One region of the Kocuria sp. CNJ-770 genome, then DNA from elsewhere that is predicted to be linked to it. Evidence: riboswitches for the same ligand, from Rfam matches in the RefSeq annotation. Region 1 holds a riboswitch; each other region holds the start of a gene.
The links. Region 1 has a riboswitch for S-adenosylmethionine ahead of BJF77_RS13295 (methylenetetrahydrofolate reductase). Riboswitches for the same ligand answer to the same signal wherever they lie in the genome.
Positions count from the first base shown of each region.

Region 2: it holds a riboswitch for S-adenosylmethionine, as region 1 does, so the genes downstream of both, BJF77_RS10685 (cobalamin-independent methionine synthase II family protein) here and BJF77_RS13295 (methylenetetrahydrofolate reductase) in region 1, are expected to answer to the same signal.
Region 3: it holds a riboswitch for S-adenosylmethionine, as region 1 does, so the genes downstream of both, BJF77_RS15695 (O-acetylhomoserine aminocarboxypropyltransferase/cysteine synthase family protein) here and BJF77_RS13295 (methylenetetrahydrofolate reductase) in region 1, are expected to answer to the same signal.
Region 4: it holds a riboswitch for S-adenosylmethionine, as region 1 does, so the genes downstream of both, BJF77_RS10570 (ABC transporter ATP-binding protein) here and BJF77_RS13295 (methylenetetrahydrofolate reductase) in region 1, are expected to answer to the same signal.

Region 1 is NZ_MKJW01000111.1:106,386-113,791, reverse strand. Features, by position in the region: gene BJF77_RS13325 (adenylosuccinate synthase) at 1-440, opposite strand, end outside; gene BJF77_RS13320 (amino acid permease) at 677-2,098, shown strand; gene BJF77_RS13315 (VOC family protein) at 2,245-2,637, opposite strand; gene BJF77_RS13310 (SRPBCC family protein) at 2,640-3,137, opposite strand; partial or broken gene BJF77_RS13305 (ArsR/SmtB family transcription factor) at 3,144-3,491, opposite strand; gene BJF77_RS13300 (glycosyltransferase) at 3,606-4,589, opposite strand; SAM riboswitch class I at 4,817-4,919, shown strand; gene BJF77_RS13295 (methylenetetrahydrofolate reductase) at 4,988-5,911, shown strand; partial or broken gene metE (5-methyltetrahydropteroyltriglutamate--homocysteine S-methyltransferase) at 6,018-7,406, shown strand, end outside.
Region 2 is NZ_MKJW01000099.1:24,313-31,718, forward strand. Features, by position in the region: gene BJF77_RS10655 (ion channel) at 1-371, opposite strand, end outside; gene BJF77_RS10660 (acetyl-CoA C-acetyltransferase) at 543-1,733, opposite strand; gene BJF77_RS10665 (CoA transferase subunit B) at 1,730-2,452, opposite strand; gene BJF77_RS10670 (CoA transferase subunit A) at 2,449-3,192, opposite strand; gene BJF77_RS10675 (IclR family transcriptional regulator) at 3,336-4,115, shown strand; gene BJF77_RS10680 (3-hydroxybutyrate dehydrogenase) at 4,132-4,887, opposite strand; SAM riboswitch class I at 5,060-5,165, shown strand; gene BJF77_RS10685 (cobalamin-independent methionine synthase II family protein) at 5,178-6,395, shown strand; gene BJF77_RS10690 (cobalamin-independent methionine synthase II family protein) at 6,483-7,406, shown strand, end outside.
Region 3 is NZ_MKJW01000129.1:7,791-15,196, forward strand. Features, by position in the region: gene BJF77_RS15685 (DUF1852 domain-containing protein) at 1-192, opposite strand, end outside; partial or broken gene BJF77_RS22095 (PLP-dependent transferase) at 413-844, opposite strand; gene BJF77_RS15695 (O-acetylhomoserine aminocarboxypropyltransferase/cysteine synthase family protein) at 876-2,180, opposite strand; SAM riboswitch class I at 2,186-2,298, opposite strand; gene BJF77_RS15700 (multicopper oxidase domain-containing protein) at 3,164-5,830, shown strand; gene BJF77_RS15705 (cupin domain-containing protein) at 6,010-6,342, shown strand; gene BJF77_RS15710 (globin domain-containing protein) at 6,521-7,406, shown strand, end outside.
Region 4 is NZ_MKJW01000099.1:2,130-9,535, reverse strand. Features, by position in the region: gene BJF77_RS10595 (2Fe-2S iron-sulfur cluster-binding protein) at 1-104, opposite strand, end outside; gene BJF77_RS19505 (hypothetical protein) at 146-598, opposite strand; gene BJF77_RS10585 (AMP-binding protein) at 1,016-3,142, opposite strand; gene BJF77_RS10580 (ABC transporter permease) at 3,210-4,097, opposite strand; gene BJF77_RS10575 (aliphatic sulfonate ABC transporter substrate-binding protein) at 4,094-5,134, opposite strand; gene BJF77_RS10570 (ABC transporter ATP-binding protein) at 5,221-6,063, opposite strand; SAM riboswitch class I at 6,069-6,172, opposite strand; partial or broken gene BJF77_RS10565 (maleylpyruvate isomerase N-terminal domain-containing protein) at 6,166-6,738, shown strand; gene BJF77_RS10560 (CoA-binding protein) at 7,081-7,406, shown strand, end outside.

The DNA.
Region 1 (7,406 bases):
ACGCGGATGCCCAGCCGGCCGACCTTGTCCATGTAGGCCGGGCCGATGCCGCGCCCGGTGGTGCCGATCGCCCGCTTGCCGAGGAAGCGCTCGCTGACCTGGTCCATGGTCTGGTGGTAGGGGGCCACCAGGTGGGCGTTCGCGGAGAGCCGCAGCCGCGAGGTGTCCGCCCCGCGCGCCTCCAGCCCGTCGATCTCCTCGAAGAGGGCCTGGGGATTGACGACGACGCCGTTGCCGATCACGGGGACGGCGTTGGGGCTGAGGATCCCCGCCGGCAGGAGCTTCAGCTCGAACTTGTCCCCGCCCACCACCACGGTGTGCCCGGCGTTGTTGCCGCCGTTGGGCTTGACCACGTAGTCGACGCGGCCGCCGAGCAGGTCGGTGGCCTTGCCCTTGCCCTCGTCGCCCCACTGGGCGCCGACGATCACGATTGCTGGCATTGACGGACTCTCCTGCCTGGATGACGCGGGAGCTCTCCCGCGGGGCCCGGCGGAGGCTCGCCCCGGCCGGGCACGACAACGCCCCTGTGTCGACCCGGTCCTGTCCGCACGCTCGAGGCGGCGCCGCGCCGGCAGGATGGAGGCCCAGGGGCTCGTACCGTGCAAGTCTAGCGGTCCGTGACCGGGCGCACGCATCCGGGCCCGCCGCCCGGCAGCGCCGGGGTCCGATACCCTGGATGCCCATGAGTTCCCCTTCCTCCTGGACCCGGGCCGAGTCCGCCCCGGCGCGCCCGGCCGCACCGTCCGGGCCCGCGCCCGGCACCCACCTCAAGGCGCGTCACCTGGTGATGATGGCCCTGGGCAGCGCGATCGGCACCGGCCTGTTCATCGGCACCGGCGCCGCGATCCGCACGGCGGGGCCGGCGGTGCTGCTGTCCTTCCTGGTGGCCTGTGTGCTGCTCGTGCTGGTGATGCGGGCGCTGGGCGAGATGGCCGCCGCGGACCCGTCCCCGGGCGCCTTCTCCACCTACGCCGAGAAGGCCATGGGCCGGACCGTGGGCCGGACCCTCGGCTGGCTGTGGTGGGCGCAGATCGTGGTGGTCGTCGCGGCGGAGGCCACGGCCGCGGCCCAGCTGCTGACGGAGCTGTGGCCGGTGGCCGAGCAGTGGGTGCTGGCGCTGCTGTTCATGGTGGTGTTCACGGCGGTCAACCTGGTGAAGGTGCGCACCCTCGGGGAGACCGAGTTCTGGTTCGCCCTGATGAAGGTGCTCGCCGTGCTGGCGTTCCTGGGGGTCGGTCTGGCCGTGCTGCTGGGCCTGACCGACGTGCCCTCCCCCGGGCTCGGCAACCTCACCGCGCACGGCGGCTTCCTGCCCAACGGGCTCACCGGGGTCGCCGCCGCGCTGCTCGTGGTGATCTTCGCGTTCGGCGGCACGGAGCTGGTGACCATCGCGGCCGCGGAGACCGAGGACCCGCAGCACAACGTGGCGCGGGCCGTGCGCACCATCCTGGTCCGCATCCTCGTCTTCTACGTGGGCGCGGTGACCGTGATGGTGCTGGTGCTGCCGTGGGACGACGAGCAGCTCTCCGTGAGCCCCTTCGTGGCGGTGCTGGAGCGCGCCGGGGTGCCGGGCGCCGACGTGGTGATGGCCGTGATCATCATCCTGGCGCTGCTCTCGGCGCTCAACGCCAACGTCTACGGCTCGTCCCGGATGCTGTACTCGCTGGCCCGCCGCGGGTCCGCCCCGCGGGCCTTCGCCGACGTCTCCGCCCGCGGGGTGCCCCGGACGGCGGTGCTCGTCTCCGTGGCCTTCGGCTTCGGGGCGGTGGTGCTGAACTACCTGTGGCCCGAGACCGTGCTGCTGTGGATGCTCAACACGGTCGGCGCCACCTGCCTCGTGGTCTGGGGGCTCGCCCTCGTCTCCCAGATCGTGCTGCGCCGCCGCGCGGACCGGGACGGGACCGAGCTGCCGCTGCGGATGTGGGCCTTCCCGTGGCTGTCCTGGCTGGCGCTGGCGATCCTCGCCGGCATCCTGCTGCTCGGCCTGCTCGACGACGCCGTGCGCGGCCAGCTGCTGCTGACCGCCGCTCTGGTGCTGCTCATCGCGCTGGCCTCGAAGCTGCTCGGCCGCCGGGCCGAGCACGCCGGGCGGAACTGACCGGCGGCACACGGTCCCCGGCCACCGGCCGCGCCGCACGACGTGCCCCGGGACAGGCCGGGACCGGAGGCCGCGCCGGAACCGGCGTCGGAAGCCCCGTCAGCAACGCCGTCAGGGCCGGTGTCAGAGGCGGTGCTCGGGCGGGATCAGCGGCCGCTCGGCGCGGACCCGCAGCTCCTGCACCGCCCAGGAGTTGCCGTCGGGATCGCTGAAGCCGAAGACCGTGCCGCCGTCCCGCTCGTCGAGCACCGTGATCCCGCTGACCTCCACGCCCCGGGACAGCAGCTCCTCCCGGGCCGCCCGGCGTCCGGGACCACCAGCTGGAGCCCGCGCAGGGATCCGGGGGCCATCTCCCGGTGGGCGGGGAGGTTGCCCACCACGATGGAGCAGCCGGACCCGGGCGGGGTCAGCTGGGCGATGTCCATCTGCTCGGTGGTGGTGTGGTGGTCGAGGCGGAAGCCGACCTGGTCCCGGTAGAACTCCACGGCCCGGTCGACGTCGCGCACCGGCACCAGCACCACCTCGAGGGTCCAGTCCACGCTCAGCCTCCCTGTCCGCCGAGCAGCCCGGCCAGCAGCTCCTCGAGCCGCTCGTAGCCCTCGGCCATGCCCTTCTCCATGCCGGAGCCGACCATCCCGTCGCGGGCCTCCTGCGAGGCGTGGACGGTGTGCCCGCGCAGCCGGCACCGGCCGCCGCCCAGGTCCTCGAAGCGCAGGTACTCGAGGTCGACCGCGTCGGGCCAGCCCTCGTACTCGAAGGTCTGGACGACCAGTTCGTTCTCGCGCACCGTGTGGAACACGCCGCGGAAGGCGTGCTCCTCGGCGCCGTCCTCGCCGCGCTGGACGAAGCGGTAGGCGCCGCCGGCGCGGAACTCGAAGCCGTCGATCCGGGTCCGCAGCCCGCGCGGGCCGATCCACTGCCGGAACAGCTCGGGGTCGGCGTGGGCGCGGTAGACCTCCGCCACGGGGAAGTCGAAGTCCCGCTCGAAGTCGATGTACGGCACGTCGTCGGGGACGGTCAGGTGCAGGGCGTGTCCCATGGTGGGCTCCTCCCGGTGCGCGCCGCGGGGTGCGGCGCGGGTGTCGAGCACGGCGTCGAGGCGGCGGAACTGCTCCTCCCGGACCAGCCGGTACCGGTCGATCCAGGCGGTGAGCGCCTCCAGCCGTGCGGGGTCCAGGTGGACGGGCCGCCGCTGGGCGTCACGGGTGCGCGTGACGAGCTGCGCCTGCTCGAGGACCTGGATGTGCTTCGAGACCGCCTGCGTGGAGATCGCGAAGGGTTCCGCCAGTTCGGTGACCGTGGCCGGGCCCCGGCTGAGCCGGGCGACGATCCGCCGCCGGACCGGGTCGGCGAGGGCCAGGAAGGCCCGGTCGAGCAGGTCGTCGTCATCCACGGTGTTTGTCAACGTTTTCCTTGATCAACCTGTTGGTTGTTAAAGGCTACGTCCGGTGGGTCCGGGCGACCAGTTCCGAGATCGGATCGTGACGTCCGTCCCCGCCGCTGCAGGTCAGGGGCGCTCCTCCACGGCGGCCGGGGCAGGACGGCCGGCGTCGGCCGCACCGCTCCACGGCGGGGCCGGCTGGCGCAGGTAGAACAGCCGGGAGGTCTCCCGGCGGATCCTCGCCTGCCCGTGCAGCAGGACGCCCATCAGCAGGAACACCCCGGCCAGCACCATGAGGGACGCGGCCAGGAACGCCGTTGGGAAGCGGGGCACCAGCCCGGTGCCCGCGAACTCCACCACCACGGGCAGGCCCAGGACCAGGCCGAGCAGGAACAGGGCGCACGAGGCGGCGCCGGTGACCAGGAAGGGGCGTTCCTGGAAGAGCAGCTGGGCGAAGATGCCCAGGATCCGGAAACCGTCGTGGTAGGTCCGCAGCTTGCTCTCGCTGCCCTCGGCCCGGTCCCGGAAGCCCACCTCCACCTCGGTCTGCGGCACGCGGGCGTTGACGGCGTGCACGGTCAGCTCGGTCTCGATCTCGAACTCCCGGGACAGCGCCGGGAAGGACTTCACGAAGCGCCGCGAGAAGACCCGGTAGCCGCTGAGCATGTCGGTGACCTGCCGGCGGAAGGCGAAGGAGACGAGGGTGTTGAAGAACCGGTTGCCGGACTCGTGGCCGGCCCGGTAGGCCGTGCCGCTGACCTGGCGGCGCACCCCGAGCACGTGGTCGTAGGGGCCCCCCAGCAGGGTCGCGATCATCCGGGGCGCGTCGGCCACGTCGTAGGTGTCGTCGCCGTCGATGAGCAGGTAGACGTCGGCGTCGAGGTCCGCGAAGGCCCGCCGCACCACGTTGCCCTTCCCCTTCTCCTCCTCGCGCCGCACGTGCGCACCGGCCCGCCGCGCGGCCTCGGCGGTGCCGTCGGTCGAGCAGTTGTCGTAGACGTGGACCTCGATGCCGGGGACCGTGGCGTGCAGGTCGGTGACGACCTTCGCGATCGCGGCCTCCTCGTTGTGGCACGGGACGACCGCCACGATGCGGGGCGAACTGGGCATGGGTTCTCATTCCTGGGATCGTCGCGGCGGGCACGTTCATTATCACCGCGAGCGGGCGCCCTGCGAACCGGTGCGCGGCGGCGGTGCCGCGCCGGCCGCGCGGGTCCCGCGCCGCCCGGTGGCGATGTTGCGCCGCGTGACGCGCCCGCCGTCACAGTCGGCGCACCGGGGTCTTCTGCGCCGCCGGACTTGGCACCCGCCCGGGGCACCCGCTGGAATGGGTCCTGCATCTATCCAGAGCGGCCGAGAGACCTGGCTCGTCGACGCCGCAGCAACCATCCGCAGCCCCACGGGGCCGCGGAACGGTGCTCCCGCCAGGACCGATGGAGCTGCCGCAGCCTCCCGGGTCCGCCCCGGGACGGCCGGCGCCCTCCCTCGGGGTGACCCCAGGAGGTTCTGTGAGACGACCACCCGACCGGACGGCACCACCGCCGTCGCTGTCCTACGAGCTCTATCCACCGCGCTGCGCGGCGAGCGCCGAGACGCTGCTGCGGACCATCGAGGAGCTCGAGCCCACCCGCCCCGACCACGTCGCCGTGACGTACAGCGGGGATGCCCCGCGGCGGGCCGGGTCGCTGGCGCTGCTGGACCACCTCCTGGCCCGCACCGGCCTGCGGCCCGTGGCGCACCTCACGTGCGTGGGCAGCACGCGGGCCGAGCTGGAGGAGACCGTCGCCTCCCTGCTCCACCGCGGGGTCCGGGGCGTCCTGGCCCTGCGCGGTGACCTGGAGCCGGGCGCCGAGCCCGGCGAGCTGGCCCACGCCGGGGACCTGGTGGAGCTGGTGCGCGAGGTCGAGCAGCGCCGCACCGCGTCCCTCGCCGGCGGACGGCTCGCCGTGGGCGTGGCCGCCTACCCGACCCGGCACCCCGAGTCGCCGTCCTTCCGCCACGACATCGAGGTGCTGCTGGCCAAGCAGCGCGCCGGGGCCGACTTCGCGATCACGCAGGTCTACTTCCGCCCGCAGCGCTACGAGCGCCTCGTGGCCTCCGCCCGGGCCGCCGGGGTGACGATCCCGATCGTGCCGGGCATCATGCCGGTCACGGAGCCGCGGCGGCTGGCCACGCTCTGCCGGCTCGCCGGGCTCCGGCCCCACCCGGGCCTGGCCGCGGCCCTGGAGGGGGCCGCCGGCCCCGCCGAGCGGCACCGGGCGGGCGTGGCCTTCGCGACCCGCCTCGCCCGCGCGGCCCTCGACGCCGGGGCGCCCGGGCTGCACCTCTACACCTTCAACGGGCACCGGGCCGCCCTGGACCTGCTGGAGCGCGTGGACCTGCCGCGCGTGCCCCACCAGCCGGCGGCCCTGCCGGACCTGCTGCCCGCCTGAGCGGCGAGGGACGCCGCCCGGCCCGGCCGCCGTCCCGCACCTCTTCCCCGATCTCTGCCCGCACCTCTTCCCGAATCTCTTCCCAGACCTGCCGAGGAGCACACCCATGAGCACGACCACCTCTGCCGTCCCCTTCCCCGCCGCCACCATCACCGGCTACCCCCGGATCGGCCGGCGCCGCGAGCTGAAGCAGGCCCTCGAGGCCTACTGGGCCGGGCGCTCGACCCGCGAGGAGCTCGAGACCGCCGCGGGCGAGCTGCAGCTGGCCACCTACCGCCGGCTGGTGGAGCTGGGCCTGGGCGCGCAGGACGCGTCCCTGCCCGCGGCCTTCCCCCTCTACGACCAGGTCCTCGACACCACCGTGGCCCTCGGGGCGGTCCCGTCCCGCTTCGCGGACCTGGCCGGGGCGGACGGGCGCCTGGACCTGGACGCCGGCTTCGTGCTGGCCCGCGGCGACGCCGGGCGGGCACCGCTGGAGCTGACCAAGTGGTTCGACACCAACTACCACTACCTGGTCCCCGAGATCGGCCCCGGGACGCCCTTCACCGCCTCCGCCGGCCGGCTCGTGGCCGACGTCCGCCGCGCCGCCGAGCACGGCTTCACCGTCCGCCCGGTCCTCGTGGGCCCCGTCTCCTACCTGCTCCTGGCCAAGGCCGACGACGACGCCCCCGCGGGTTTCGACCCCCTGCAGCGGCTCGCCGACCTGCTCCCGGTGTACGCCCGGCTGCTCGACGAGCTCGCCGCGGCCGGCGCCCCGTGGGTGCAGCTGGAGGAACCGGCGCTCGTGGCCGACCAGGACGTGCCCGCCGCGCGGCTCGCCGCGGCCCTGCAGGAGGCCTACGCGGCGCTCACGGCCGCGCCCGGGCGGCCCCGGCTGCTCGTCACCACCTCCTACGGCTCGCCGGGCGCCCTGCTGCGCCCGCTGGCCCGCAGCGGGGTCGAGGCCGTGCACCTGGACCTGGTCAAGGGCGCGGCCCCCGTGCCCGCGGAGCTGGCGCTGTTCGCGGACGAGGGCGCCCCGGTGCTCGTGGCCGGGGCGGTCGACGGGCGCAACGTGTGGCGGGCCGACCTGGCCGGCCGGCTCGACGAGCTGGAGGACCTGGTCCGCGCCGGCGCCCGGGTCGCCGTGGCCAGCTCCACCTCCCTGTTCCACGTCCCGCACGACGTGGCCGAGGAGACCCGGCTGCACCCGCTGCTGCGCAGCTGGCTCGCCTTCGCCGACCAGAAGGTCGGCGAGATCGTCACCCTGGCCCGCGGTCTCGCCGCGGGGCGCGGGTCGGTCGCGGACCAGCTGGCCGAGGCCACCGCGGCCCGCCGCTCCCGCGAGGCGCCCCGGGGGTCCGGGACGGCGCGGTGCGCGAGCGGGCCGCGTCCCTGACTCCCGCCGAGATCGGCCGCGCCCCCGCCGAGGTGCGCCGCGCCGCCCAGGAGGGCCGGGCCTTCACGGCGTCCGGTCCCCTGCCCCCGCTGCCCACCACGACCATCGGCTCCTTCC
Region 2 (7,406 bases), on a different contig from region 1:
AGGATCACGAGGTGGTCCGACAGGTCGAGGTCGAGCTGGCCCTTCATGCGCTGTCCCTTCGCGTTCTCGATGGCCGTGGCGATCTTGGTGAAGAGGGTCGTCAGCGTGGCGATGCCCCCGACGATGACGTAGACGCCGACGAGGTGGCCGCCGAGGGTGGTCGGGAAGAAGTCGCCGTAGCCGACCGTGGACGCGGTGACTACGAACCACCACCAGTAGTTCTCCACGGCGGCGATCGGGTTCTCGGCCGGCTCCGCCCAGGCCATCAGCGGCCAGCTGGTGAGGAACACCGTGACGATGATCAGCAGGGGCAGCCCCCAGGCCCGGGCGCTGCCCAGCCGGCGGACCAGGCGGGCGAGGAAGAACGGCACGGGTGGATCCTCCTGTCTCGTCGCGGTCCTCCCACCGACCCTACGGGGGTCCGCGCCGGTTGGTGCGCAGGCCCGGCCCACCCACCGGGCCGCGAGCGACGACGTCCGGCGCGGGTGACCACGCGATCCCGTGGTCACCCGCGCCGGACGCGGCCCGTGGGCGGAGCCGGGTCAGTCGCGGTGGAGCAGCAGCGCCTCGCCCTGGCCGCCGCCGCCGCAGAGGGAGACCGCGGCCTTGCCGGAGCCGCGGCGGGAGAGCTCGAGGGCCGCGTGCAGGGCCAGGCGCGCCCCGGAGGCGCCGATCGGGTGGCCCAGGGCCACGGCGCCGCCGTGGATGTTGGCCCGCTCCAGCGGGTAGTCGAGGTCCCGCAGGGACTGGATCAGCACGGACGCGAACGCCTCGTTGATCTCGATGAAGTCGAGGTCCTGCACGGACCACCCGGCCTTCTCGACGGCGGCCTCGATGGCCCGGGACGGCTGGGAGTGCAGGGACGTGTCGGGCCCGGCGACCTGGCCGGGGGCGCCGACGACGGCGAGGTGCTCCAGCCCGTGGCGCTCGGCGTAGGCCCGGCTGGTCAGCACCACGGCCGCCGCCCCGTCGGACAGCGGCGAGGAGTTGCCGGCGGTGATGGTCCCGTCCGCCGCGAACGCCGGCCGCAGGCTTCCCATGGACTCGGCCGTGGAGTCGGGCCGGATGCCCTGGTCGGAGTCGACCACGAGCGGGTCGCCCTTGCGCTGCGGGATCGTCACCGGGGCGATCTCCTCGCGGAAGACGCCGTCGGCGGTGGCGCGGGCCGCGCGCCGGTGGCTCTGGGCCGCGACCTCGTCCTGCTCCGCGCGGGAGATGGACCGCTCGCCGTTGCCGGACTCGGTGAGCGAGCCCATGGACACGCAGGCGGCGACGTCCACGAGACCGTCCTTGGCCACGGAGTCCTCGAGTCGGAGGTCGCCGTAGCCCTTGCCCTGCCGCACGCCCGCGGCGAGGTGCGGGGCGTTGGTCATGGACTCCTGGCCGCCGGCCACGACGATCTCGGCCTCGCCGGCCCGGATCATCCGGGCGGCGTTGGTGATGGCCACGAGCCCGGAGAGGCACACCTTGTTGACGGTCTCGGCGGGCACCCGGAGCGGGATGCCGGCGGTGACCGCCGCCTGGCGGGCGGGGTTCTGGCCGGCACCGGCCTGCAGGACGTGGCCCATGATCACGTAGTCGACCTGCTCGGGGGTGAGCCCGGCCCGCTCGAGCGCGCACGTGATGGCGTGGGCGCCCAGCTGGGCCGCGGTGAGGGACGCCAGCTGCCCCAGGATCTTGCCCTGGGGCGTGCGGGCGCCGGACAGGATGACGACGTCGTTCGGGGTGTTCATCGGTTCTCCTCGGCAGCACCTGGTGCGGTGGACACGGTTGCGGCGGACACGGTTTCGGCGGGGACGCTCTCGGGGGTGACGTCCTGCAGCTCGGTGCGGAAGGACGCCTCGGTCTTCGCGCGGACCTCGTCCTCGGTGACGCCCGGGGCGAGGCTGCGCAGCACGAGCCCGCCGTCCTCGACGTCGAAGACGCACAGGTCCGTGACGATGCGGTCGACCACGCCCACGCCGGTGAGCGGGAGGTCGCACTCGGTCCTGATCTTGGCCGAGCCGTCCTTGGTCACGTGCTCGGTCAGCACGACGACGCGCGGGGTGCCGGCGACGAGGTCCATGGCCCCGCCCATGCCCTTGACCATCTTGCCGGGGATCATCCAGTTGGCGAGGTCGCCCGAGCCGGAGACCTGCATGGCCCCGAGGATCGCGATCTTGACGTGGCCGCCGCGGATCATCCCGAAGGACGTGGCGGAGTCGAAGATCGAGGCCCCGGGCAGCAGCGTGATGGTCTGCTTGCCCGCGTTGATGAGGTCCGGGTCCTCCTCCCCCTCGTAGGGGAAGGGGCCCATGCCGAGCACGCCGTTCTCGGACTGCAGCACCACGTTCACGCCCTCGGGCAGGTTGTTGGCCACCAGGGTGGGGATGCCGATGCCGAGGTTGACGTAGTCGCCGTCGGAGAGCTCCACGGCGGCGATCGCCGCCATCTCGTCGCGGGTCCAGCTCATGCCTGGTCTCCGTTCTGCGGGGAGGGCTGCCCGGCCGTGGCGGGGCGGGGGCGGACGGTGCGCTGCTCGATGTCCTTGGGCGCACCGCTGTACTGCACGACGTGCTGGACGTAGACGCCGGGGGTCACGACGTGGTCCGGGTGGATCTCGCCGACCGGCACGAGGTGCTCGACCTCGGCGACGGTGAGCTTCCCCGCGGTGGCGACGATCGGGTTGAAGTTGCGCGCGGTGTAGCGGTAGACGAGGTTGCCGTCGGTGTCACCGGTGTGGGCGTGCACCAGGGCGATGTCCGCGACGATGCCGCGCTCCTGCACGTAGGTCTCGCCGTCGAACTCGGCGTGCGGCTTGCCCTCGGCCACGAGGGTGCCGACCCCGGTCCTCGTGTAGAAGGCCGGGATGCCCGCGCCGCCGGCCCGGAGCCGCTCGGCGAGCGTGCCCTGCGGATTGAACTCGACCTCGAGCTCGCCGTCCAGGTACTGCTGGGCGAAGAGCTTGTTCTCGCCCACGTAGGAGGCGAGCACCTTCGTCACCTGGTGGTTCTCCAGCAGCACCCCGAGGCCCTTGCCGTCCACGCCCATGTTGTTGGAGACCACCGTGAGACCGGTGACCCCGGAGTCGCGGACCGCCTCGATGAGGTCCCGCGGGATCCCGCTGAGCCCGAACCCGCCGACGGCGAGCGTCATGCCGTCCCGCAGCTGCTCCGCCAGCAGCCCGGCGGCGTTGTCGATGACCTTGGACACCCTTGTCCCTTCCTGTCGGTGATCTGTGACCCAGGACTCAATCTAGGAACACCCCACATACCGGTCAACCGGTGCGCCGGGATCCCGCGGGCTTTCCTCAGCATCCGGCCATCAGGTCCCGCAATGTCCATATAGTGGAGTTCATGACGGGAAAGGTCGGGGCCGGCGCGGGCACCCAGGTGGTCCACCGCGTCGCACAGCTGCTGCGCGCCGTCGCGGGGCGGGAGCAGGGCAGCACCGTGGCGGAGCTGGCGGCGGCGACCGGGCTGACGCGCCCCACCGTGCACCGCCTCCTGACGGGCCTGGCCGAGGAGGGGCTCGTGGACCGCCCGGCCGGCAGCACGGCGTGGCAGCTCGGCCCGGAGCTCTACGTGCTGGGCGCGGTCGCGGCCCACCGCTACCCGATCCGGGAGCTGGCCGGACCGTCGCTGCGCCGGCTCGCCGAGGCCACGGGGGAGAGCGCGTTCCTCTCGGCCCGCCGCGGACCCGAGACCGTGTGCCTGGCCCGGGTCGAGGGGGCCTTTCCGATCCGCTCCCACGTGCTGTACGAGGGCCTGCGGCTGCCGCTGGGCGTGGCCTCGGCGGGCCTGGCGGTCCTGGCCCACCTGCCGGACGCGGAGGTGGAGCGGATCCTCGCCGCCACGTCCGCCGCCCGCGCCGAGTGGGGCCCGCTGCACACCCCCGAGCGGATCCGCGAGCTGCTGGAGGACGTGCGGCGGGAGGGTTTCGCGGTGAACCCGGGACTGATCGTGGAGGGCAGCTGGGGCATGGCCGCGGCGGTCTTCGACACGACCGGCGCCCCCGTCTACGCCCTGAGCCTCACCGGGATCGAGCCCCGCTTCGCCGGGGAGCGCCGCGGGCTCCTGGGGCGGGCGCTGCTCACGGAGGCCCACCGGCTCTCCCGGGAGCTGGGCCACCGCTGAGCGGCTCCCGGCCCGCTCAGCGCGCCGTCCAGCCGCCGTCCATCGTGTAGGACGCGCCGGTGACCATGGCGGCGTGCGGTCCGGCCAGCCACGCCACGAGGCTGCCGACGTCCTCGGGCTCCACGAGCTTCTTCACCGGTGTCTCGCCGAGCATGATCCGCTCCACGACCTCGGCCTCGGGGATCCCGTGCACCCTGGCCTGGTCCGCGACCTGCTTCTCCACCAGCGGGGTGCGCACGTAGCCGGGGTTGACGCAGTTGCTGGTCACCCCGTGCGCCGCCCCCTCCAGGGCCACGGTCTTGGACAGCCCCTCGAGGCCGTGCTTGGCCGCGACGTAGGCGCTCTTGTAGGGGGAGGCCCGCAGCCCGTGCACGGAGGAGATGTTCACGACCCGCCCCCAGCCCCGCTCGTACATGTGCGGCAGGGCCGCGCGCACCAGCAGGAACGGGCTCTCGAGCATGAGCACGAGGATCCGGTGGAAGTCGGCGGGGTCGAAGTCCTGGATCGGGGCGACCTTCTGGATGCCGGCGTTGTTCACCAGCACGTCCACCTCCAGGCTCAGCCCGGCCAGCGCCGCGGTGTCGAGCAGGTCGACGCCCCACGCCCGCCCGTCGAGCTCGTCCGCGACCCGCTGCGCACCGGCCTCGTCGACGTCGGCGACCACCACGTGCGCCCCGGCGCCCGCCAGGGCCCGGGCCGCGGCCAGCCCGATGCCGCTCGCTCCACCGGTCACCAGCGCGGTGCGGCCCTCGAGGCCGTGGTCCTGGAACATGGGGAACCTTCCTTCCGTCCGCCGCGCCCACAGGGTCCGGGGCACCGGTCACCGTCACGGTATGTGATCCGGAGCACGACGGCGAGCAGGGACCCGCGCGTCATGCGGCGTCATGCCCGTCACGCGGCTCCCGAATGGCGCAACGTCCGGGCCGTGGGATTGGATGGGGTCGTCACCATCCAGAGCGGCCGAGAGACCTGGCTCGACGACGCCGCAGCAACCCGCACGGACGGCCCCCGCGCCCTACGCCCCGGTGCTACCGCCAGGACCGATGGAAAGGACAGCGCCCCATGCTGCACAGTGCCGACCGCATCCTCACGTCCCACGCCGGGTCCCTCCCCCGGACCCCGGAGCTGCTGCAGGCCAACGAGGCCCGCCTCCCGGGCGCGGCCGGCACCGAGGAGTTCGACCGCCTGCTGCGGGACGCCGTCGTGGACGTCGTGCGCCGCCAGCGCGAGGCCGGCATCGACGTGGTCAACGACGGCGAGTACGGCCACGCGATGACCCGCTCGGTGGACTACGGGGCGTGGTGGACCTACTCCTTCGACCGCACGGGCGGGCTCGCGATCGTCGACGACAACGACATCCACGTCCCGAAGCGCTCCGCCCCCGGCAGCGTGGTGCTCACGAGCTTCCTGGACCGGCGGGACCTCACCGCCTTCCACGACGCGTACACGGACCCCTCCTCCGGCATCCACCTGGCCGACCCGGACCTGCCGCCGCCCGTGTTCCCGGCGGCGACCGGCCCGCTCTCCTACACCGGCCACGCCGCGGTGGCCTCCGACGTCGCAGGCCTCACCGCCGCGCTGCGGGAGACGGGGGCGGCCGAGGGCTTCGTCGCCGCCCTCTCCCCCGGCTCCGCCGCGCGGATCGGCAACCACCACTACGGCAGCGAGGAGGAGTTCCTCTACGCGTGGGCGGACGTGCTGCGCGAGGAGTACACCGCGATCCTCGACGCCGGCCTGGTGCTGCAGATCGACGACCCCTCCATCGCCGAGTCCTGGGACCAGATCAACCCGGAGCCGGCCGTCGAGGACTACCGGCGCTTCGTCCAGGTCCGGGTGGAGGCCCTCAACCACGCCCTGCGCGGGCTGCCGCAGGACCGGATCCGCTTCCACCTGTGCTGGGGCTCCTGGCACGGCCCGCACACCACGGACCTCGAGTTCAGGCACCTGGTGGACCTGCTGCTGTCGATCGACGCGGGCGCCTACTCCTTCGAGGGCGCCAACGCCCGGCACGAGCACGAGTGGAAGGTCTGGGAGGACCACGCACTGCCCGAGGGCAAACTGATCCTGCCCGGCGTGGTCTCGCACGCCACCAACGTCGTGGAGCACCCCGAGCTCGTCGCCGACCGGATCGAGCGCTATGCGAGGCTCGTGGGGCGCGAGAACGTCATCGCCTCGACCGACTGCGGCCTGGGCGGGCGCGTGCACCCGCAGATCGCGTGGGCGAAGCTCGAGACGCTCGCCCGCGGCGCCGAGATCGCCTCGCGCCGGCTCTGGGCCTGAGCGCCCGCCCGCCCCCGCCCTCGCCGCTCTTCCCCGCCACCCTTTTCCGCTGCCCGCGCCCGCCGCCCCACTCCGAGGAGCACCTCCATGACCCTGCAGAACACCGACCGCGTGCAGACCACCCATGTGGGCTCCCTGCCCCGGACCCCCCGCCTCCTGGAGGCCAACCGGCAGCACGCCCAGGGGGCGATCACGTTCGAGCAGCTCACGGACGAGCTCGCCACGGGCGTCGAGGACGTCGTGCGGCGCCAGCGGGAGACCGGCGTGGACGTCGTCAACGACGGCGAGTACGGGCACACGATGTCCAGCGCCGTCGACTACGGGGCCTGGTGGAACTACTCCTTCTCGCGCCTCGGAGGGCTGACGCCCACGGACGAGGACCGGTGGGCGTCCACGGAGCGCCGCCGATCCTCGCCCGGACACGTGGTGCTCACCAGCTTCCCGGACCGCCGGGACCGGGAGCGGTTCCGGGAGGCGTACGAGGACCCGGCGTCGGGCATCCTCACCGGGCGCTCCTCGACCGCGCAGCCGAAGATCACCGGGCCGCTGACCTACACCGGCCAGGAGGCGGTGGCCTCCGACGTCCGCAACCTCAAGGCCGCCATGGCGGCCACGGGCGCGGAGACCGGGTTCGTCGCCGCGCTGTCCCCCGGCTCCTGCGCGCGCGTGACCAACGAGTACTACCGGACCGACGAGGAGCTCGTGTACGCGTGCGCCGACGCGATGCGGGAGGAGTACCTGGCGATCACCGGCGCCGGGCTGATCGTGCAGATCGACGACCCCTCCATCGCGGAGTCCTGGGACCAGGTCAACCCGGAGCCCACGGTGGAGGACTACCTGGCCTTCACCCGGCTGCGCGTCGAGGCCCTCAACCACGCGCTGCGCGGGATCCCCGAGGAGCAGGTGCGCTTCCACCTGTGCTGGGGCTCCTGGCACGGCCCGCACACCACGGACCTCGAGCTCGAGCACCTCGTGGACCTCATGCTGACCATCGAGGCCGGCGGCTACACC
Region 3 (7,406 bases), on a different contig from region 1:
GTGGGCCAGGTCGTTGAAGCGACTATTGATCATTGTCAGGGTGTTTCGGAGGTTCTGCCGACGGTTCTCGCCGCGGGCCAGGTTCGCGAAGTTCGTCGTGCCTCGGGAACTGGACGAGGGGCAGTAGTCCTCATCGAAGCGGGTCGTGCTGATATCGAACGTGAAGTCGTTCGTCCTGGTGGTCTGATGCATCGATTCCTCGCTGTGGACCGGGGGCCTGCCTGCCAGATGTGTACTCATCTCGAACGTCCTTCCCTGCTGCTCGTGCACTGCCCTCCCGAAGGTCGCCCCAGTCATGCTCCCGGCACCCCCGGCGCTGCCCGGACGACGTCGATCCGGGCCTCCGGGCTGCCGGTTCCCCGGGCCGCGCGGGCCGCGGCGGTGACGCGGCGCTGACCGGTCCGGGGCGCGCGGCGCACTCCAGTGCCGCTTCGAGGTCCGCCTGCAGGTCGGTGACGTCCTCGACGCCCACGGACAGCCGGACCAGGTCGGCCGGGACCTCCAGGGCCGTGCCTCGCACGGAGGCGTGGGTCATCTTGGAGCAGTAGCAGATGAGGGACTCGACCCCGCCGAGGCTGACGGACAGGGCGAACAGCTCCGTGGACTGGGCGAACGCCCGTGCGGCGGGCTCTCCCCCGCCCAGCCGCACGGACACGATCCCGCCGAATCCGTCCATCTGCCGGGCCGCCAGCTCGTGCCCGCGGTGCTCCGGGAGCCCGGGGGAGTATACCTGCCCGACCGCCGGGTGCTCCCGCAACCAGCCGGCCAGCTCCGCGGCGTTCGCGCCGTGCCGGTCCATCCGCAGGCCCAAGGTCTTCAGTCCCCGGGCCGTCGGCGCAGTGTCCGTCTGTGCTGAGTCGGTCAGGAGGGTCACCTCAGCGCGCCTTCCCGGTCAGGGCCGAGGCCGGTACGGTGGCCAGCGCCCGGTCGAGGTCGGCGATCAGGGCCTCGGGACACTCCAGTCCGATGGACAGCCGGATCGTGGTCTCAGCGATGCCTGCGGCCCGGCGTTGGTTAGGGGTGAGCCGGCAGTGCGTCATGGTCGCCGGGGGGCTGACCAGGGAGCGCACGTCCCCGATGTTGGCCACGAGCTGGAGCAGCTCCAGAGCGTCGATGAACGGGCCGATGGCCTCGGGGCCGGCGGCCAGGTCGAAGGAGAACACCGAGCCGGTGCCGTGCGGGAAGTCCCTCTCGGCGAGAGCGGCGCTGGGATGTCCGGGGATCGCCGGGTGGTGGACGCGCCCGACGGTGGGGTGCCGGGCCAGGTGCTCGGCGACCGTTCGCGCGGTCTCCTCCTGCCGGGCGATGCGGACGGCGAGGGTCTCCAGGCCCTGGATGAACTGGGCGGCGCTGGCCGGGGCGAGGGAGGGGCCGAGGTCGGGCAGGAACTTGCTGCGCGCCAGCGCCAGGTAGGCGCCGCGGCCGTGCCGGTCGATGAGTGCCTGTCCGCCGTAGCGGGCCTTGGGCCGGGTCAGTTGGGGCCACCGCTCCGGGGCTGCGCCGTAGTCGAAGGTGCCGCCGTCCACGATCGCCCCGCCGAGGACGGCCCCGTGCCCGCCGAGGAACTTCGTGGCGGAGTGCACCACCACGTCGGCACCATGTTCCAGTGGCCGGTACAGGACCGGCGTCGCCAAGGTGCTGTCCACCACGACCGGGACCCCGGAGGCGTGGGCGATGTCCGCCAGCGCCGGCAGGTCCGGCACGGTGGCCAGCGGGTTGGTGATGGACTCCAGGAGGAACGCGCGGGTGTCCGGCCGGATCGCCGCGCCCCAGGCCTGCGGGTCGGCCGGGTCGGCGAAAGTGACCTCGATGCCGAAGTCGGCGAAGGTGTCCGTCAGCAGGTCCACCGTCCCGCCGTAGAGCTGGCTGGAGGCGACCAAGTGCTTACCGCCGTGGAGCAGGGTCAGCAGGGACAGTGCGACGGCGGCTTGTCCCGTGGCGGTGCCGATGGCCCCGATCCCGCCCTCCAGGGCCGCCAGTCGGTTCTCGAACACGGCGACCGTGGGGTTGCCCGTGCGGCTGTAGGTGAACCCGGGGGTCTCCAGCCGGAACATCGAGGCGGCCGTGGCGTGATCGGGGAAGCGGTAGGCCGCCGTCTGGTGGATGGGCACGGCCACCGGCCAGTAGGGGGCCTCGGGCTCGTAGCCGGCGTGGACCTGTTGGGTGGCGTGGTGATTCACTCGATCCTCCATCGGTCCTGGCGGTAGCACCGTGCCCGCCGGTCCCGGTGTCCCAGGGTCGGCTGACTGGTTGCTGCGGCGTCGTCGAGCCAGATCTCTCGGCCGCTCTGGATGGTGTGGTGCGCTCATCCCACTCGATGGACGGCTCTATAGTCCAACGGACGGTGGGGTCGGTTGTCACAAAACCACACGTCGGGACATATTCGGGCCGGGCGATCGCGCTCGGCCGCTTCGGCCGACGTCGGGCCGGGTTTGTGACAGGTTATGACGGCCGGCCGCCCGGCCCTCATCGTGGGCTCAGTGATGTCCCGACGGAAGACCAGGGCGTCGTCGAGGGCGTTGTGCGCGGAGAAGATGACGCCCGCCTGGGGGTGGCGTCATCAACGGCGTGGTGAACGGCGTCAACCGGATCCCGGGAGCCGTGCACGGAGCCATCGGATTCGTCCTCCGGCACCACAGGAGGGCTCTCCCCGGCCCCGCTCTTCGGCCGTGGCAACCCGCGGCGTATGACCAGCCTCAACTGCATTATCGTTCCCGCGGGCAATGTCCGGTAGCCGGCCATATGTAAAGCGGTGGAGGCGCCCCGACTCCCCCACTCGACTCCGCACTTCCTGCGCGGGGCTTGGTGTCGGTGTGGGATGGCAGCGACAGGACAATCAGGGTGCTGCGCGGTATTTTCCGACTCATGCGTGTGGTGGCCGATCGTGCGGATCGGTCATCGATGACGACGGTGATGACGTGTGGTCATCGAATACGAGTGAGCGGGTTCATCCGGCCAACGTGGTCGTGCGCCAACTCCCGGGCCGATTGCAACCCCTCTCCTCAGGATCGCGACTTCCTCGCGTTATGGGCAGCCGATGACGACACTTATACTTGCAAATGAAATGCAAGATTAGGAATGGATGAGTCACGTGATCAGTCGCCCACGGCTTCACGGCCGCGCGTCATGGCATCGCCGGAGTGCCGCACCGATTCGCATCTGGATGGGCGTGCTGCTGGTCGTCATCTTGGTCCATCGCTGGGTTCCTGACTTCCGCTGGGTGATGGTGCACCTGGTGACCCTGGGCTTGATCACCAATTCGATCATGGTGTGGTCCCAGCACTTCACCGAGTCATTGCTGAAGAACCGGCTGCCCGATGGCTCCAGGAGACGGCAACTGGCCCGCATCCGCATGCTCAACGTGGGGATCGTGCTGCTGATCGCCGGGTTGCTGAGCACCTGGTACTGGCTGACCGTGCTGGCGGCGGTCCTGATCGGGGCCGCGCTGACCTGGCACGGCACTGCGTTGCTGGGGCAGCTGCGCACGGCGCTGCCGTCGCGATTCGCTGTGACCGTGAAGTATTACGTGGTGGCCGCGTTCCTGTTGCCCGTCGGGGCGGTGCTGGGGGCCGTGCTGGCCGCCGGGCTGTCCGCACCGTGGCATGCCCGGGTCCTGTTGGCGCACGAGGCGACCAATGTGCTGGGCTTCGTGGGGTTGACGGTCGCGGGCACGCTGCTGACGCTGTGGCCCACGATCTTGCGCACCCGCATGGTCGGTTTCTCCTCTCGGATCACCGCAGTCGCTCTGCCGGTGATGACCGGGGGAATCGTGACCACGGTCGGGGGATCCCTGCTCGGGACGGTGTGGGTGACGATGGCCGGTCTGGCCGCCTACATCTGTGGGCTGGTGGCCGTGGCGGTGGTCATGGCCGGCACCGCTTGCCGTCGGCGGCCGGCCGACTACGCGGGCTTCTCCGTGGCTGCCGGGGTGATGTGGTGGTTGGCCACGACGGTGGTGATCACCTGGCTGGTGGCCGGGCACGGATTCGAGACGGCGGTGCTGCGGCAGCTGACCGTGCCGTTCGTGGCCGGTTTCCTGGCCCAAGTACTGCTGGGTGCCATGACCTACCTCCTGCCTGTCACGATCGGCGGCGGCCCGGCGACCGTACGGGCCGCCAATCGAGTGATGAACCGGGCGGCCATGTTCCGTGTGGTGGTCATCAATCTGTGCGTGCTGCTGTTCAGCCTGCCCTCGGACCTGCTGCCGTCCTGGGTGCGGGCCGTGGTTTCGGTGCTGGGGGCCGCGGTGTTCTTCGCCTTTGTTCCTCTGATGGTCTCTGCGGCCAAGGTCTCGGTGGCCGGACGGAAGGCTGTTGCGGCACCGCCGTCTCGAAGCCGGGCCCGGGCGGACACGTCGGGGCCGAGCCCGGCTGCCCCGGGCGGGGAGGTGCCGCCTTCCCGGCATGGGCGCGGGGCGGTGGCCGGGGTGCTCACCGTGGCCACCGCGGTGGTGGTGGGCATCGCGCTGAACCCGGCGGCGACCGGCTTCGATCTTCGCGCTCAGGGCGCCAGCCCGGTGCAGGCCACGGGAAGGACCACCACCGTGGAGGTCAGCGCCGAGGAAGGCATGCGGTTCGAGCCGGCCTCGGTGGAGGTCCCGGTGGGTGACGAGCTGGTGATCGAGCTGACGAACAACGACCCCACGAACGTCCATGACCTCGTCCTGGCTTCCGGGGCCAGCAGCGGCCGGGTGGCCCTTGGGCAGACCGTGACCGTCGAGGCCGGGGTGATCGGTGGGCCGGTGGAGGGGTGGTGCTCGATCGTCGGGCACAAAAGCATGGGCATGGGCTTCGACGTCATCGCGGTCGACGCCGACGGCACCGCCGTGGCTGCGGCACCGGTGGCAGCGCAGGAGGCGGTCGGATACCCGGGCCCCCACGCGCCCACCACGGAGCCGGTTGCGGAGCCGGCCGCGGCCGTGGACTTCGGCGCCGCACCCGGGGATCGGTTCGTCACCCGCTCCCCCGTGCTGGAACCGGTGGACGGTGAGGTGGAGAGCGGGCGCCGGGTGCACCGGGTGGAGCTCGAGGTCGAGGAGACACCGCAGGAGATCGCCCCAGGGGTGCAGCTGCAGGGGTGGACCTACAACGGCCGGTACATGGGCCCGACGCTGCACGGGCAGGTGGGTGATGTCTTCGAGATCACCCTGGTCAATGACGGGTCGATGGGGCATTCGGTGGACTTCCACGCCGGAGCGGTCGCCCCGGACGGGCCGATGCGCACCATCGCCCCGGGAGAGTCGCTGGTCTACCGGTTCGAGGCCGTCCGCTCAGGCATCTGGCTCTATCACTGCTCCACGGCTCCGATGAGCACGCATCTGGCGGCCGGGATGTTCGGGGCCGTGGTGATCGACCCGCCCGGTCTGCCAGACGTGGACCGGGAGTTCCTGCTGGTGCAGAACGAGACCTATCTCTCCCCGGCCGGGGAGCCTGCCGCGGGAGGGGCGAACGCGGTGGTGGCCCCGGAGCCGGTCGGGCAGGGCGTGCCGTCGCTGACAATGTTCAACGGGCACGCCACCCAGTACGTCCACAACCCGCTCACCGCGCAGACCGGTGAACGGGTGCGGATCTGGGTGCTGGCGGCGGGGCCGTCGAAGGGAATGAGCTTCCATGTGGTGGGTGGCCAGTTCGACACCGTCTACAAGGAGGGCGCCTATCTTCTGCCTCCGGGCGTGACCGGATCGGGCGGAGCCCAAGCCCTGGACCTGGCCCCGGCCCAGGGCGGGTTCGTGGAGCTGGAGTTCTCCGAGCCCGGCACCTACCCGTTCGTCAATCACTCCCTGGCCGAGGCCGAACGCGGGGCCAGAGGGCTGATCCAGGTCTCCCCGTGATACCTCCTCTGCGCATCCGACGAAGCCGACTAGTACCTGCCTGTCAGCACGACAGTCAGAAGTTGGTGACGGTCCCGCCCGCCCGAAGGGCAGATCGCGGTGGAGGCCGTGTGGGCGACCGGGACCCACCGGTACGGCCACAACAAGTTTGTCCATCGCTACCGAAAGGAATGATCGTGGTGCAGAAGTCGTCGTTGACCGCTCTGGCCCGCCACCAGCTGGAGATCGCCCAACAGGCCCCGAGCGGGCGCAGCGCTCACACAGTGTTCGGCGGCCATGAGCAGGTGATGCGCCAGACCGTCATCGCGCTGCGGGCAGGCTCCGCTTTGAACGAGCACAACAATCCCGGTGAAGCCACCGTTCACGTACTCCACGGACGAGTCCTCCTGAGTGCCGGAGACCTCGAGTGGAACGGGTCCCCGGGGGATCTGCTCATCGTTCCGCAGGCCCGTCACGGGCTGGAGGCGGTGGAGGACACCGTCGTGCTGTTGAGTGTGGCCAAACACCGTTGAGCCTCCAGTGCGCGGCCACGGCACCCGCTACGGCCCATGATGATCGCCCAACTACCCATTGGGCGACGGTGCGGCACCTGCTTGGTGCTCGCACCGGGACCCGTGGGGGCACCCGATGTCAGCTGGGGCATGAACCGCGAGAATCCTGATCCTGCCGAACCCTTCAGAGGAGCAAAATATGCTGTCAGACACCGCCTACCCCGTTGTGAAGGCCACCCTGCCCGTGGTCGGGGAGAACATCCAGGAGATCGCCCGGCGCTTCTACGCGCACATGTTCGCCGAGCACCCCGAACTGCTGGACGGGTTGTTCAACCGCGGCAACCAGGCCGACGGCCGTCAGCAGCAGGCCCTGGCCGGGTCCGTGGCCGGCTACGCCGGATACCTGGTGAACCGGCCCACCGAGATGCCCGACCACCTGCTCTCGCGCATCGCGCACAAGCACGTCTCCCTCGGGCTGGCCCCGGAGCAGTACCAGATCGTCCACGACCACCTCATGTGGGCCATCGTCGATGTCCTCGGCGAGGCCGTCACCGAGGAGGTCGCCGCGGCCTGGGACGAGGTGTACTGGTTGATGGCCAATGCGCTGATCACCCAGGAGCGTGGCCTTTACGAGGCCACCCGCCTGTCCCCGGACACCGTCTGGCGCACCTGGCGAGTGGTCGAGAAGATCACTCAGACCGCCGATGTGGTGACCTTCGTGGTGGAGCGCGTCGATGAGCGGGAGGTCAAGCCCTCTCTGCCGGGCCAGTACGTCACCTGCAAGATGCAGATGCCTGACGGGGTGCACCAACCGCGCCAGTACAGCCTCACGAAGGCCGACGATGGGCGGCACCGGGTGTTCGCCGTCAAGCGCATCCGCGGCAACGGCACCCCGGCCGGGGAGATGTCGACCTTGTTGCACGATCAGGTGCAGATCGGTGATGAGATCACCCTCTCGGCGCCCTTCGGGGACGTGGTCCTGGAGTACACCGACCGGCCGGTGGTGCTGGTCAGCGCCGGAATCGGCATCACCCCGATGGCCGGGATGCTCTCCCACCTGGTGGCGGGCGGGGCCCAGCGCAAGG
Region 4 (7,406 bases), on a different contig from region 1:
GTCATGTCCGGGTCGGCGTCCGGGACGACGTGGGTCGCGAACCGCCCGGGCTCGTCCGGGGAGGCCTGGCGCCACACGTCCACGGTCAGGGAGAAGGTGCTCACTCGCTCGGGTCCTTGTCGTCGGGGGGTCGTCCGGAAGGGGGTCAGCGGACCGCGCGCGTCAGCACGGCCACCGGGATCGTGGTGTTGCCGACGGCCACCGCGGCGCCGAAGGCGTTGGCGCCGATCCGCAGCCGCCGCTGGGTGCGCCGGTCGGCGCCGGCCCCGATGTCGTTGGCGATCTCCGGGATGCCGTGCACCAGGTGCGCGGCCAGCGCGGCCATCGACACGGCGTACGCGACCGCCACGGGCGGCCGGGACAGGCTCGCGACGAGGTTGGCGTAGGCGCTGCCGTGCGCGAAGTCCCGGGACGCGGCGGGCCGGGTCCCCGTGGTCAGGTCCAGGACGTGGAAGGCCGTGAACAGGCCCAGCACGCCGCCGGTGCTGCGCATCGAGCGCCGGGCCACCTCCCACGGGGAGCGGCGCCGTCCCCGCGGCCTCCGGGGCCGCCGCGGCAGGAGCGTGCCGTTGGCCCGCCAGGCGCGGGCGGTGAGCATCGCGGCGGCCCCACGTGCACGGCCAGGCTCGCGGTGAGGACCGCGCGCGCCCCCCAGAGCACGGTGCCGCGCGGCAGCACGGGAGCCCCGGCGGTGCGGAGGAACTCGGCGTAGGCGTTGAACTTCTCCTCGCCTGGTAGACCTTCAGGTTGCCGAGCATGTGCACCAGCACGTAGCCGGAGAACACGGCGCCGGACCCGGCCATCCCCAGCTTGAGATCGGTGCTGGACAGCTCGGGCAGGGCGGCGGGGACGGGGACCCGGGGCAGCTCCGCCGAGGGGGCGGCGCCGGTCCGGGGCGGGGCTCGGTGGGGGAGGAGCTCACGGTGTTCATCCTAGGAGTCCGGCGCGGGGCTGGTCACACGGCTCAACGTGGGGTCATCCGGCTTGACGGCGCGGGGCCGGGCACCCCGGCGGTTCAGCCGCGTGCCGCCAGCACCTCGGCGATGCGCTCGAGCGACTCCTCGTTCTGCAGGGAGGAGCGGTCGCCGAGCGGCTCGCCCTCCCACAGCTGCGCGAGGAGCCGGCGGGTGATCTTCCCGGAGCGGGTCTTCGGCAGCTCCGGGACCGCCACGACGGCCCGCGGCTTGGCGATCGGGCCGATCTCGCGGGCCACGTGCTCCCGCAGGGCCGCGGTCAGCTCGTCCGCCGGGACCCGCCCGGCCTCGGACGTCAGCACGACGTACGCGAGCACCGCGTGCCCGGTCAGCTCGTCGCGCACGGGCGCGGCCCCGGCCTCCACGACCCACGGGTGGGTGACGAGGGCCGACTCGATCTCGATGGTCGACAGCCGGTGCCCGGAGACGTTGATGACGTCGTCGACCCGGCCCAGGATGTAGATGTCGCCCTCGTCGTCGTAGCGGGCGCCGTCCCCGGCGAGGAACCAGCCCTGCTCGGCGTAGGCCTGCCAGTAGGAGGACAGGTAGCGCTGCGGATCGCCCCAGACGGTGCGCGCCATCGACGGCCCGGTCCGGTCGACGACGACGAAGCCCTGCACCCCGGGCGGGACCGTCGCCCCGGCCTCGTCGACCACGCGGGTGGAGAGCCCCGGGACCGCGCGGGTGGCGCATCCGGGCTTGAGGGCGGTGTGCGGAGCGCCGTCGTCGAACGTCCCCGGGGGCGCGAACTGCGGGTCGTGCGGGCGCGGGGACATCACGGTCGCGCCGGTCTCGGACTGCCACCAGGTGTCCACGAACGGCACCTCGTCCCGGCCCAGCTGGGCGCGCAGCCAGCGCCACGCCTCCGGGTTGACCGACTCGCCCACGGAGCCGAGCAGCCGGACGGAGTTGAGGTTGTAGAGCGGGGGGACGCCCTTCGGGAACGCGCCCATGAGCGAGCGGATCAGGGTGGGCGCCGTGTAGTAGGTGGTGACCCCGTAGCGCTCGATCACCTCGAAGTGCCGGCCCCAGTGCGGGGTGTTCGGAGTGCCCTCGTAGATCACCTCGGACACGCCGTTGACCAGCGGGCCGTAGATCTCGTAGGTGTGCGCGGTGACCCAGGCCAGGTCGGCGGTGCACCAGTGCACGGTCGAGTCGACCTTGACGGGGTCGTTGACGGTGGACAGCTCGTCGGGCCGCAGCCGTCCCTCGTCGTCGCGCACGTCCGGCAGCAGGTCGAAGAGCAGGGCGTGGGTGTAGGCGGCCTGCACCAGGTAGCCGCCCATGGTGTGCACCAGGCCCTTGGGGCGGCCGGTGGTGCCGGAGGTGTAGATGATGAACAGCGGGCTCTCCGCGTCGAAGGCCTCGGCCTCGTGCACGTCGGACTGCTCGGCCACCAGCTCGTGCCACCACACGTCGCGCCCGCGCGTCCACGGGACCGCGTCCTCCTCCTTGGAGTGCGTCCCCCGGGTGCCGCGCGGCAGGTCGCTGCGGCCCGGGCGGGAGGTGCGGCGCACCACGACGACGTGCTCGATCGCGTTGTCCCCGCCGCACGCCTCGTCGGCGACGGCCTTGACGGGCACCACGGCCCCGCGCCGGTGCTGCCCGTCGGTGGTCACGAGCACCTTCGCCCCGGTGTCCTCGACGCGGAACCGCAGGGCCTCCGCGGAGAACCCGCCGAAGACCAGCGAGTGCACGGCGCCGATCCGGGCGCAGGCCAGCGTGATGATGACGGTCTCCGGGATCACCGGCAGGTAGATCACCACCCGGTCGCCCTGCGTCACGCCCAGGGCGAGCAGGGCGTTGGCCGCCCGGGAGACCTCGCGCTGCAGGTCCGCGTAGGTGTAGACGAGCCGGTCGCCGGGCTCGCCCTCGTAGTACAGGGCCACGTGGGCGCCGCGGCCCGCCTCGACGTGGCGGTCCACGCAGTTGTGCGCCACGTTGAGCTTCCCGCCCTCGAACCACGCGAGCTCCGGGACCGACCAGGTGGGCCGGCCCTCCGCGTCCTGCCCGATCCGCCGGGGTCCCTCGAACCGGTGCGCCGTGGTCCACGGCTCGGCCCAGTCGAGCCGGGAGGCCTGGCCCTCCCAGAAGGCGACGCGGGCCGCGTCGGAGACCAGGGCCGGGTTCGGGGTGGGGGAGAGCGGGTCGCTCCAGCTGGCGTTCACGGTGCTGCGGTCCTTTCCTGGCGGCACGGGCGTGCCCGGTGTGTGCCCACTGTGCCAGACGGTGATGTCAGGCCCATTTCTTCACGGCCCACTTCTCGAACACGCCGAGCAGCGCGTCGGAGAGCTTGCCGAGCACGGCCAGCAGGACGATCGCCAGCAGCAGCCGGTCGGTGCGGCCGTTGTTCTGCGAGTCGGTGAGCAGGAAGCCCAGGCCCATGGACGCGCCCAGCAGCTCCGCGGCCACCAGGAACAGCCAGGCCTGGGCCAGCGCCAGGCGCAGCCCCGAGATGACCGAGGGCATGACCGCCGGCAGCTGCACCGTGGTGAGCAGCCGCAGCCCGTGCACCCCGAAGGCCCGGGCCGCCTCGAGCAGGTTGCGGTCCACGTGCTGCAGGGCCGCCGAGACGGTGGTGTAGACGGGGAAGAACGCCCCGATCGCCACCAGCGTCACCTTGGAGTCCTCGCCGAGGCCGATCCACAGCAGCAGCAGCGGCACCCAGGCCAGCGAGGGCACCGCGCGGAAGGCGCCGATCGTGGGGCCCACCAGCGCGGAGCCCCGGCGGGAGAGCCCGATGAAGGAGCCCGCCGCCAGGCCCAGCCCGGCGCCGATCAGGAAGCCGATGAGCACCCGCTGGGTGGAGATGCCCACGTGCGTCCACAGCTCGCCCCGGGACAGGAGGTCGGCGCCCGCGGCCAGGACCGTCAGCGGGGCGGGCAGCTGGACGGGGCTGAAGACGCCCGCGGTGGACACCACGTGCCACAGCACCAGCAGCGCCGCGGGCAGGAGCAGGCCGAGCCCCGCGCGCAGCAGGGGACGGCGGCGGGGCTCCGCGACGGCGGCGGGCGCGTCGCCCGGGTCGTCGGCGTGGACGGCCGGCTCGGCGCCGACGACCTGCTCGGCGCCGGCGCGGTCGGTGCGGACGGCCTCCCCGGACGGGCTCAGCGGCGACGTCACTGCCCGGCCTCCGCGCCCTCGGCGGCTTCGGCCACGCGGGCGGCGTCGGCGTCCTCGGCGTAGGAGCTCTCCACGAGGCCGGCCAGGGCCTCGTCGATCTGCTCCTGGCCGGACACGTCACCGGAGTCCACGAAGATCGGGCCGACCTTCTCGAGCACGGCAAGCTGCTGCTCGCCGGGCACGTGGTCGATGTCCAGGTGGGTGCGCTCGAGCACCTGCTCGGCCACGGACAGCTCGATCCCGGCCGCGTCGGCCAGCAGCTGCGCGGTCTCCTCCGGGTGGGCCAGCGCCCAGTCCCGGGCGTAGGCGTAGACGTCCACCACGGTCTGCGCCGCCTCGGGCTGCTCCTCGAGGAAGTTCTCGTGCGCGTTGAGGAAGCCGTAGGTGTTGAAGTCCACGTTGCGGTAGAACAGCTCGGCGCCGTTCTGCTCCGCGGCGGCCATGATCGGGTCCAGCCCGGCCCAGGCGTCCACCTGGCCGTTCTCCAGCGCCGAGCGCCCGTCGGCGTGCTGCAGGTTCTGGATCGTGACGTCGGCCGGGTCCACCCCGCCCTCCTCGAGGGCCTGGAGCAGGAAGAAGTAGGGGTCGGTGCCCTTGGTGGCGGCCACGGTGCGGCCCTCGAGGTCGGCCACGGACTCCACCCCGGTGCCCGGGGTGGTGACGAGCGCGGACCACTCCGGCTGCGAGTACAGGTCGATCACCTTGATCGGGGTGTCGTTGCTGCGGGCCAGCAGCGCCGCGGAACCGGCGGTGGAGCCGACGTCGACCGCCTCGGCGCGCAGCGCCTCGTTGGCCTTGTTCGAGCCCGCGGACTGCACCCACTCGACCTCGGTGCCCTCCTCGGCGAAGGCGGCCTCGAGCCAGCCCTTCTCCTTGATCACCACGGAGAGCGGGTTGTAGGTGGCCCAGTCGACCGTGATCTTCTCGGCGGCCTGGGCCCCGCCGGAGCCCTCCCCGGCCATGCACCCGGTCAGGGACAGGGCCAGGACGGCGGCCAGGGCGGGAATCGTGCGGGCGGGGCGCGGGGACAGCGGCATGGTGGGGCCTTTCGTGGTGGGGTGGGCGTGCCGGGCGGACCCGGCGCGGCGCAGGGCCGCGCCGCACCCGGGGGAGCGGGGCGGGATCAGCGGGTCGCGGGGTGGTGGGCGTCGACGCCCAGGTGGCCGAGCAGCTGCACCCGCAGCTCGGCGAGGACCTCGGAGGCCCGGTCCCGGGGACGGTCGCCGGGCACGGAGAGCACCGTGCTGATCGACGCGGGGGCGGTCGGGCCGGTGCGGCCCAGGACCACGATCCGGTCGGCCAGCTGCAGCGCCTCGTCGACGTCGTGGGTCACCAGCAGCACGGTGGTCGGCTGCGCGGCGTGGACGGTGAGCAGCAGGTCCTGCATCCGCAGCCGGGTCAGGGCGTCGAGGGCGCCGAAGGGCTCGTCGAGCAGCAGCACACCGGGGTTGCGGGCCAGCGCCCGGGCCAGCGATGCGCGCTGGGCCATGCCGCCCGAGATCGCCCGGGGACGGTGGTGGGCGTGGGCGGTCAGCCCGACCAGGCGCAGCAGGTCGTCGATCACGGCGTCGGCCTCGGCCCGGCCCAGCCCGGAGGGCAGGCCCAGGCGGACGTTCTCGCGCACGGAGCGCCACGGGAGCAGCCGCGGCTCCTGGAAGGCCACCGCACAGCGCGGGTCGATCCCGGAGACGGGTGTGCCGTCGATGAGCACCCGGCCCGCCGAGGCGGTGTCGAGGCCGGCGGCGGCCCGCAGCAGCGTGGACTTGCCGCAGCCGGAGGGCCCCAGGATCGCGAGGACCTCCCCGGGGCGGACCGTGACGTCGACGTCGTGCAGGACGTGGTGGCTGTGCCCGCCGGACGGGAAGGCCTTGCCGACGTGCTCGAAGGCCACCGAGTAGGCGCGCTTCGTGGTGGCCGGTGCGGTGGCGGCGGTGGACGGTGCAGAGCCCAGCAGAGACGTGCCCATGATCAACTCCATCGGTCCTGGCATTAGCACCTCGCACGGGGATCGGACGGATCCGTGCCGGTTGCTGCGACGTCGACGAGCCAGGTCTCTCAGCCGCTCCGGATGGTTACGGCCCCATTGAACGTGCTCCGCGGGTCGCGTGGCAAATCGCGCCGCGGGCCGTCATGGTCGAAAACGGTGGCACGTCGGGCCCTCGTGCCGCACCATGGACCCATGACGAGCCGGCACACCTCGACCCGGGCGGACCTGGTCCGCGACGCCTGCACGGCGTTCGCGGCGGTCCTCGACGGGCTCGGTGACGACGACTCCTGGGCGCCCACCGGCTGCCGCGGGTGGTCGGTGCGGGACCTCGCCCACCACTGCGCCGCGGACGCGGTGCGCGGGCTGGTCGCCCTGCACACGCCCACCACGGCCCGCCCGGACCGGGACGCCGCGACCTACTGGGCGTACCGGGGCGCGGATGCCGCGGCCGCCGCCGAGGTCCGGCGCCGCACCCGGGCCGCGGCGAGCCTGTACCCGGACTGGGAGGAGCTGCGGGGGCACTACCGGGAGTCGGCACGGGCGCTCGTGCACGCGGCGGAGCACTGCCGGCCCGGCGGGACGGTCCGCACCCAGGGCCACGTGCTCCGCGTGGACGACCTCCTGAGCACCCTGGCGGTGGAGGCCACGGTGCACCACCTGGACCTCATCGAGCACCTGGAGGGCTGCCCGGGGCCTGCGGTGGACGGGCTCGCCGAGGTCCGCCGGGTCCTCATCGACCTGTGGGAGCGGGAGCCGCCCGAGCACTGGAGCGACGAGCACTTCGCCCGGGTGGGCACCGGCCGGGCGGCCCTGCCCGCCCAGGACCGGGCCCAGCTGGGCCCGGAAGCAGACCTCCTCCCCTCTTCTCCTGACCTCCGCCCCCCCGCCGAGGTTGCACGTGTCGGCGTCCCGCGGCCGGTGGCCGGGACCTGCAATCTCGGGACACGGTGGGGCGCGATCGGGGCGAGCGGGGCGGGTCCGTGCCAGGGTGGGGGCATGAGCCGCAACGATCCCGCCGTGATCGACCGCCTGATGACACAGCCCGGACGCTGGGCCGTGGTGGGGCTGACCGGGAACACGGCCCGGCCCGCGCACTCGGTCGCGAAGCGCATCCGGGACGACCTCGGCATGACGATCGTCCCGGTCAACCCGAAGGGCGAGGTGGTGCACGGGGAGCCCGGCTTCCGCACGCTCGCCGAGGTCCCGGGGCCGATCGACGTGGTGGACTGCTTCGTCAACTCCCGCCGCGTCGGAGCGGTCGTGGACCAGGCCGTCGCCGCCGGCGCGAGGGCCGTGTGGCTGCAGCTGGGCGTCGTGGACCA